Linked DNA regions of Lentimicrobium sp. L6. The protein of the gene in region 1 binds, or shares a complex with, the protein of each later gene. Links are inferred from orthologs where the notes say so. Each region holds a gene or a part of one and is shown on either strand. Other genes may lie near its edges.

What was found.
Region 2: the proteins of meaB (region 1) and scpA are in contact, whole or in part, in a crystal structure (PDB 8DPB), measured with the Methylorubrum extorquens proteins. The link is inferred for Lentimicrobium sp. L6 from one-to-one orthologs. Residues at the interface, in SOR26638.1 of Methylorubrum extorquens: Arg20, Ala21, Ala24, Arg25, Thr28, Ser32, Arg33, Arg34, His37, Thr98, Gly99, Gly100, Ser101, Ile102, Leu103, Lys106, Thr107, Ala110, Ala113, Ile114, Asp115, Arg116, Ala118, Phe119, Ile120, Arg121, Pro122, Pro124; in SOR27001.1 of Methylorubrum extorquens: Glu577, Glu578, Asn579, Asp580, Gly581, Arg582, Arg583, Arg585, His596, Ala604, Ser605, Ala608, Asp609, Gly611, Phe612, Asp613, Val614, Asp615, Ile616, Gly617, Pro618, Leu619, Glu625, Arg628, Gln629, Val631, Glu632, Asn633, Asp634, Glu661.

Annotation. Positions count from the first base shown.
Region 1 is NZ_JABKCA010000003.1:16,904-20,159, forward strand. What follows is about bases 77-3,002. They hold meaB (methylmalonyl Co-A mutase-associated GTPase MeaB), read left to right. Parts: upstream 77-952; coding sequence 953-2,053; downstream 2,054-3,002. Other genes in these bases: HNS38_RS01255 (transposase), read right to left, coding at 200-655; HNS38_RS01265 (exosortase/archaeosortase family protein), read left to right, coding at 2,046-2,615; HNS38_RS01270 (hypothetical protein), read left to right, coding at 2,612-3,002. Also shown: guaD (guanine deaminase), read left to right, coding at 1-11; more of HNS38_RS01270, read left to right, coding at 3,003-3,100; HNS38_RS01275 (redoxin domain-containing protein), read left to right, coding at 3,212-3,256. UniProt on the Escherichia coli protein: Binds and hydrolyzes GTP. Likely functions as a G-protein chaperone that assists AdoCbl cofactor delivery to the methylmalonyl-CoA mutase (MCM) ScpA and reactivation of the enzyme during catalysis.
Region 2 is NZ_JABKCA010000008.1:3,892-7,138, forward strand. What follows is about bases 207-3,123. They hold scpA (methylmalonyl-CoA mutase), read right to left. Parts: upstream 2,784-3,123; coding sequence 630-2,783; downstream 207-629. Other genes in these bases: HNS38_RS03175 (hypothetical protein), read right to left, coding at 207-444; HNS38_RS03185 (methylmalonyl-CoA mutase family protein), read right to left, coding at 2,800-3,123. In the rest of the region: HNS38_RS03170 (hypothetical protein), read right to left, coding at 1-51; more of HNS38_RS03175, read right to left, coding at 70-206; more of HNS38_RS03185, read right to left, coding at 3,124-3,247. UniProt on the Escherichia coli protein: Catalyzes the interconversion of succinyl-CoA and methylmalonyl-CoA. Could be part of a pathway that converts succinate to propionate.

The DNA.
Region 1 (3,256 bases):
TTGAGTTTTAAGGTACTCTTTCAGGGCTACTTATTAGATGTACCTGATGCGATGCAACAGGTTAACTTAAAATGCCCTTACAGGGCTTTGGTATCGTATTCCAGATTCTTTTGAGCCCTGAAAGGGCGACTTATCTTAAGCCAAGGTAAGGCCTTGGCTTAAAAAGATACCTGCTGAATAAGAGCCCTGTAAGGGCGGCTTAATCTTCCCATAGAAATTGTTCGTCATAACCTATTTCATACTCGTCAAGTAGCTCAAGATACTCTGTTTTAAAATCAACCTTTTTATGATGTTCTTTTTGGTTTAAGATATAGTTTTTGGTGTTATTAATTGCTGATGGACTTACGGAAAAAGCACCATGCCCACCTTGCCATTTGAAGTTTTTATAGTGTTCATGTTTGGTTTTTATCCATCTACTGCTGTGTATCTTTACTTCTTCAAATAGTTTTGCTAATGCCATGTTTTTCGATAAGATGCAAAGGATATGCACATGGTCTGGAACCCCATTTATGATGATTGGGATTGATATGTTGTCTTTTATTATCGAACCCATATACGCATATAGCTCTTCATCTTCTTCAGGTGTGATTTTTATGAAGTTGTTTTTTACATGGAATACCATATGAACAAAAATACAAGAGAGTGATTGCGACATTTTATTGTGTTTTTAGCGAGGTGATAAAGTTAAGAAGATTTTTTTAAGTCGATATTTCATGGGTTTGTGTTATGTTTTTACCTTAAACGATGTTATGTTCTTTTCAAAAGGGGCTTGCCAGATATAACTGATGCTATGTAGCATGTTGATTGGATTAAAGCACTCGGAATTTTTATCAATTAAATTCATCAAAAAATAACACCACAAATCCTCCATAATCGTATCTTTGCAGAGCCCTATTTTTGGGTGAACATTAGAGGATATTGATAACATACTCTAATACATTTAGATTAAATTATGGATTCACAAGTACACAATAAATCAGCACTCCATGTGCAAGCTGGTATTGAGAAACCAGCAACAGTAAATCCTCGTTTTGCCAGAGGAAAAAGAAAGAAACTTACTGAGCAGCCTGCCTCTTGGTTTTTAGAAGGAATCAGGAAAGGTGATAGAAGTATTTTAAGCCGTGCTATTACCTTGATAGAAAGTAATTTGCCAGCGCATCGTAAATTGGCTCAGGAGATTATAGAATTATGTTTGCCTTACTCTGGGAAGTCTTTCCGAATAGGAATTACCGGAGTTCCAGGCGTTGGAAAGTCTACATTTATTGAGGCTTTCGGTATGCATGTTACACAGGATCTGGATAAAAAGTTAGCCGTTTTGGCCATCGACCCCAGTAGTCAAAGAACTAAAGGTTCTATTTTGGGTGATAAAACCAGAATGGAAAAGCTCACCAATGATATTAATGCTTTTATTAGGCCATCCCCATCAGCAGGTTCGCTTGGAGGAGTCGCTCAAAAAACACGCGAGAGTATTATTTTATGTGAAGCCGCTGGATATGAAATTATTTTGGTGGAAACAGTGGGAGTGGGTCAAAGTGAGACAGCCGTTCATGGTATGGTCGACTTTTTTCTATTGCTGATGTTGTCAGGCGCTGGCGATGAGTTACAAGGGATTAAAAGAGGAATCATGGAAATGGCCGATGCCATCCTCATCAATAAGGCAGATGGTGATAATAAAAATAGAGCCGAACTCGCTCGTCGTCAATACGCCAATGCCCTTCATCTTTTCCCACCTACAGAATCGGGTTGGATACCTAAAACTCAGACTTGTTCCGCATATACCGGCGATGGTATTAGCGATGTTTGGACCATCATGGATAGCTATATTAATGAGACCAGAATAAATGGATATTTTGATCATAAGCGTAAAGAGCAAAAAAATTATATCTTGCAGGCTAGTATTGAGAATAACTTAAAACAAAATTTCTATAATAATGAAGAAGTGAAAAAGCTCTTTAAATCTATAGAAGAACGTATTTTAAGTGATGAAATTTCTGCCTATAAAGGAGCAGATAAATTATTGGAAACCTATTTTAAAAACATAGATTTTGGCTAAAGATAAGATTGAACTAAAAAAGGAAGAGAAGAAAATAAAAGCTCAAGAGAAGGCTGAAAAGCAAAAAAGAAGCGAAGCCTTTGAGCGATTAAAACCACTATTGTATTCCTTTGCTTTGTGGGGTGCTTTAATGGGAATAGTCTATATTCCTTTTGTTTACGATTTTATAATGAGTTTTTTAGTTGATTTTGTGGTTGATTCTACTGTAGCTTTAGGCAGCGTTTTGTTTATTCCCATTGAAACTTCCGGTAGTCCTTTAATAACAGTGGCAGGTTATACCATGAAAGTGATTTTTGAATGTACGGCCTATAATTTTTATCTCTTTGCCATAGCGTTAGTGGTTTTCGGAAAATGGTCACTTAAAGATAAGTTTCTGAATCTTATCATCTTTGTGGTCAGTATTTTCTTTTTAAATGCAGCCCGATTCATCATCATGGGCTATGTTGGAAAAGCTTGGCCTCATTTGTTTCACCAAATACATGATTATGTTTGGACCATCGTTTTTGGATTGGTGGTCTTCATTCTTTATATTTGGCGTAACGATAGAAGTATAGAATCATGATCAAGAAGATATCCATATTAATAAGTAGTACCATAGGACTGTATGCGCTTTGGTTATTAGGGTTGGAGAAGATTTATGCTCAAATATTAAAGTTTGGTGCTTCTTTCATCTTATCCCCTTTTTCTAATGTGACTCCTGTCTTAAAGCTCGATCAGGCCCATCCTGACTTTTGCGTGGCTGTGGGGCAAGATGGATATTGTATGGAGTTAGAGTTGTTTGGTTTATCCATCATTGTGATGTTGAGTTGGTATATCATGTTGGTGGCTTTGAATACTTCCAAGAAAATGCTTGTTACAGCCCTTAAACATATTGGAATCTTCTATTTGCTTCAAATTTTAACCATGGCCACATTGGCTTTATACGATTTTGGAACTTTCTTTCAACAAGTCAATAGTGCCATGCGTCAGAGTTTTATCATTATCGCTTTGATATTTATTATTTGGGATAATTACTTGTATGGGGTATTTAGGTTTGGAAAAGAGTAGGGTAACAAAGTCACCTTACTAGGCATCCCAAATGTTCTTGTAAATCCGGCACTTGATTTTTTATTGATAAATGCTTATATTTGATGTGCTTAAAAATTAACACCTCTCAAAATGAAAACGTTTCACACAATAATCAAGCAGATCTTGCTTCTGCAG
Region 2 (3,247 bases), on another replicon or contig:
AAATGTTAACACTAAAAAGGTTAATAGGAGGAAGGATACGTTCTTTTTCATTTTTTTGATGATTTGAGATTAAAAATTAATAGTAATAGATTTGGTTTGTCCTTTCTCGATAGTAACTGCCGAACTGCCAAGAACAACGTCGTTAGTTCCGAATACACCAAAATAGAAGGTGGTTTGAGAATCGATAACATCTAAATCAAATGTATCTTCTAAATTGAATTTTGCTATGCCACTGGATTCTGTTATTACTTTTTTATCTGAAAAAAACGAGGTGAAAAATGTTGTACTAGGCCCTTTTTGGTCCGAAAACATACAAACTGTAACTCCAGCTTGAGGAATAGATGATTCTTTTACAGTTACATTGACAAAGGCATCAGCTTCATCCTTTTTACATCCGGTAAAGAAAAGAGATAATAATAGCGTTAAAAACAATAATTTTTTCATTTGATAGGTTATTTTATGTTTAATTTTAAATGATCTCAACTTTTATACGAACGCAAAAATAAGAAAAATGATTTAAATAGCTAAGTAAAACGTAATAATACTATTTGGTGTCAGAATCAGTTGGTTAAGCAAAAAAAAAGCCCACTCAAAATGAGCAGGCTTAAATATCATAAAAGAAAAATCAACTATTGTTCTTCGTCCAATAGGATTTTTAGCATCTGAATTCCACATTGTGAAATTACTGTTCCAGGGCCAAATACTGCGGCTGCACCTGCTTCGTAAAGGAAATCATAGTCTTGGTGAGGAATTACTCCACCCACAATAACCATAATGTCTTCGCGACCTAATGCTTTTAATTCTGCAATGACTTGTGGAACTAAAGTCTTATGTCCTGCTGCTAAACTTGATACACCTAATATATGTACATCGTTTTCAACGGCCTGACGAGCAGCTTCTGCTGGAGTTTGGAATAGTGGTCCAATGTCTACATCGAATCCGATATCGGCATATCCTGTAGCCACTACTTTGGCTCCTCTATCGTGTCCATCTTGTCCCATCTTCGCAATCATAATACGAGGACGACGACCTTCTTGCGTTGCAAATTTCTCTGCTAATCTTGTTGCTTCTTGGAACATCTTATCGTTTTTAGCTTCTGCTGAATAAACACCAGATATAGAACGAATAACGGCGCTATAACGGCCATATTTAGTTTCTAATGCATCAGAAATCTCACCTAAGCTGGCGCGTTTCTGAGCTGCATCTACTGCCAACTCTAATAGATTACCTTCACCAGTATTTGCTGATGTTACTAAGGCTTGAAGTGAAGCTTGGACTTCTTCTTCGTTTCTATTGTCTCTTAATTTCTTAAGACGAGCAATTTGAGCCTCTCTTACTGCAGAGTTGTCAATATCTAAGATATCTAATGGATCCTCTTTTTCTAAACGATATTTATTCACTCCAACAATAGTATCTTTATGTGAATCGATACGGGCTTGCTTACGTGCTGCAGCCTCCTCAATTCTCATTTTTGGTACACCAGTTTCAATAGCTTTAGCCATTCCGCCTAGCTCCTGAACTTCTTCGATTAAAGCCCAAGCTTTGTCGGCTATTTCCTTGGTCATCGATTCTACATAATAAGAACCAGCCCATGGGTCGAGAGAACGACAAATTTGAGTTTCTTCTTGCAAGTAAATCTGTGTATTACGAGCAATACGAGCAGAGAAGTCGGTAGGTAAAGCAATAGCTTCATCTAAAGCATTGGTATGTAGAGATTGAGTATGACCTAAAGCCGCACTTAAAGCCTCCACACAAGTTCTTCCCACGTTATTGAAAGGATCTTGTTCTGTTAAACTCCAACCAGAAGTTTGACTGTGAGTTCTTAAAGCCATTGACTTAGGATTCTTAGGATTGAATTGTTTTACAATCTTAGCCCAAAGCATTCTGGCTGCTCTCATCTTAGCAATTTCCATGAAGTGATTCATACCAACTGCCCAGAAGAAAGAAAGGCGAGGAGCGAAGGCATCAATATCCATACCTGCATTAATTCCTGCTTTCAAATATTCTAAACCATCGGCTAATGTATAAGCCAATTCGATATCTGCTGTGGCACCAGCTTCTTGCATGTGGTAACCAGAGATAGAGATAGAATTGAACTTAGGCATTTTCTTAGAAGTATATTCAAAGATATCTGCAATAATCTTCATTGAAGGTAGAGGAGGGTAGATATAAGTGTTTCTCACCATGAACTCCTTCAAAATGTCATTCTGAATAGTTCCACTGAGTTCTTCGAGTTTAACCCCTTGCTCCAATCCTGCAACTATATAAAAGGCCAATACTGGAAGTACCGCACCGTTCATAGTCATAGAAACAGACATTTTATCCAAAGGAATTTGGTCGAATAAAATCTCCATGTCTAAAATGCTATCTACAGCCACACCTGCTTTTCCCACATCACCAGTCACACGCTCGTGATCGGAGTCATAACCTCTGTGAGTAGCCAAGTCAAAGGCAATAGATAAACCTTTCTGACCAGCAGCTAAGTTTCTGCGGTAAAAAGCATTAGATTCTTCAGCAGTAGAGAATCCGGCATACTGACGAACAGTCCAAGGACGCATAGCATACATGCCTGAATAAGGACCTCTTAAAAACGGAGGAAGTCCGGCAGCATAATTTAAATGCTCCATGCCTTTTAAATCATCAGCAGAATAAACCGGTTTTACCGAAATTTTCTCTGGTGTATCCCAATAGTTTTCAATCTTATGCTGCTTTTCCCATTCCTCAGTAGTCTGAGTGGAAGCAGGATTTGATTTAATCTGTATATTCTTAAAATTTGGTTTCATCTTTCTTCTCCTTTGATTATTCAATAATTCCCAATTCTTTTTGATAAGCGGTAAGCTCCTCAAGAATATTGGATTTCACATGAATCAATTTGCTTAAACCATTAGCCTTAAATTCTTCGATTAGGTTTTTAGGATATCCAGCAATAACACCAATAGTTGTGTCTTTAGTTGCTTTGGCAAATTCCATACCTACTTCAGCATAATCGTCATCGGAGCTACAAAGAACCACGATTTCAGCATTGGCAGCTTTAGCCGCTTTTAATCCTTCTTCGATAGTAGCGAAACCATTATTGTCTTGAACCTCAAAACCAGCAACAGCAAAGAAATTACAAGCAAATTGTGCTCTGGCTTTTCTCATGTTTAGGTTTCCTGTAGTCAACATAAATGCCAAAGGACGCTTGTTTTCTTTTGAATACATATCAGTAGTGAAACGAAGCATTTCGAAGTCTTGAGTCACACGGAAT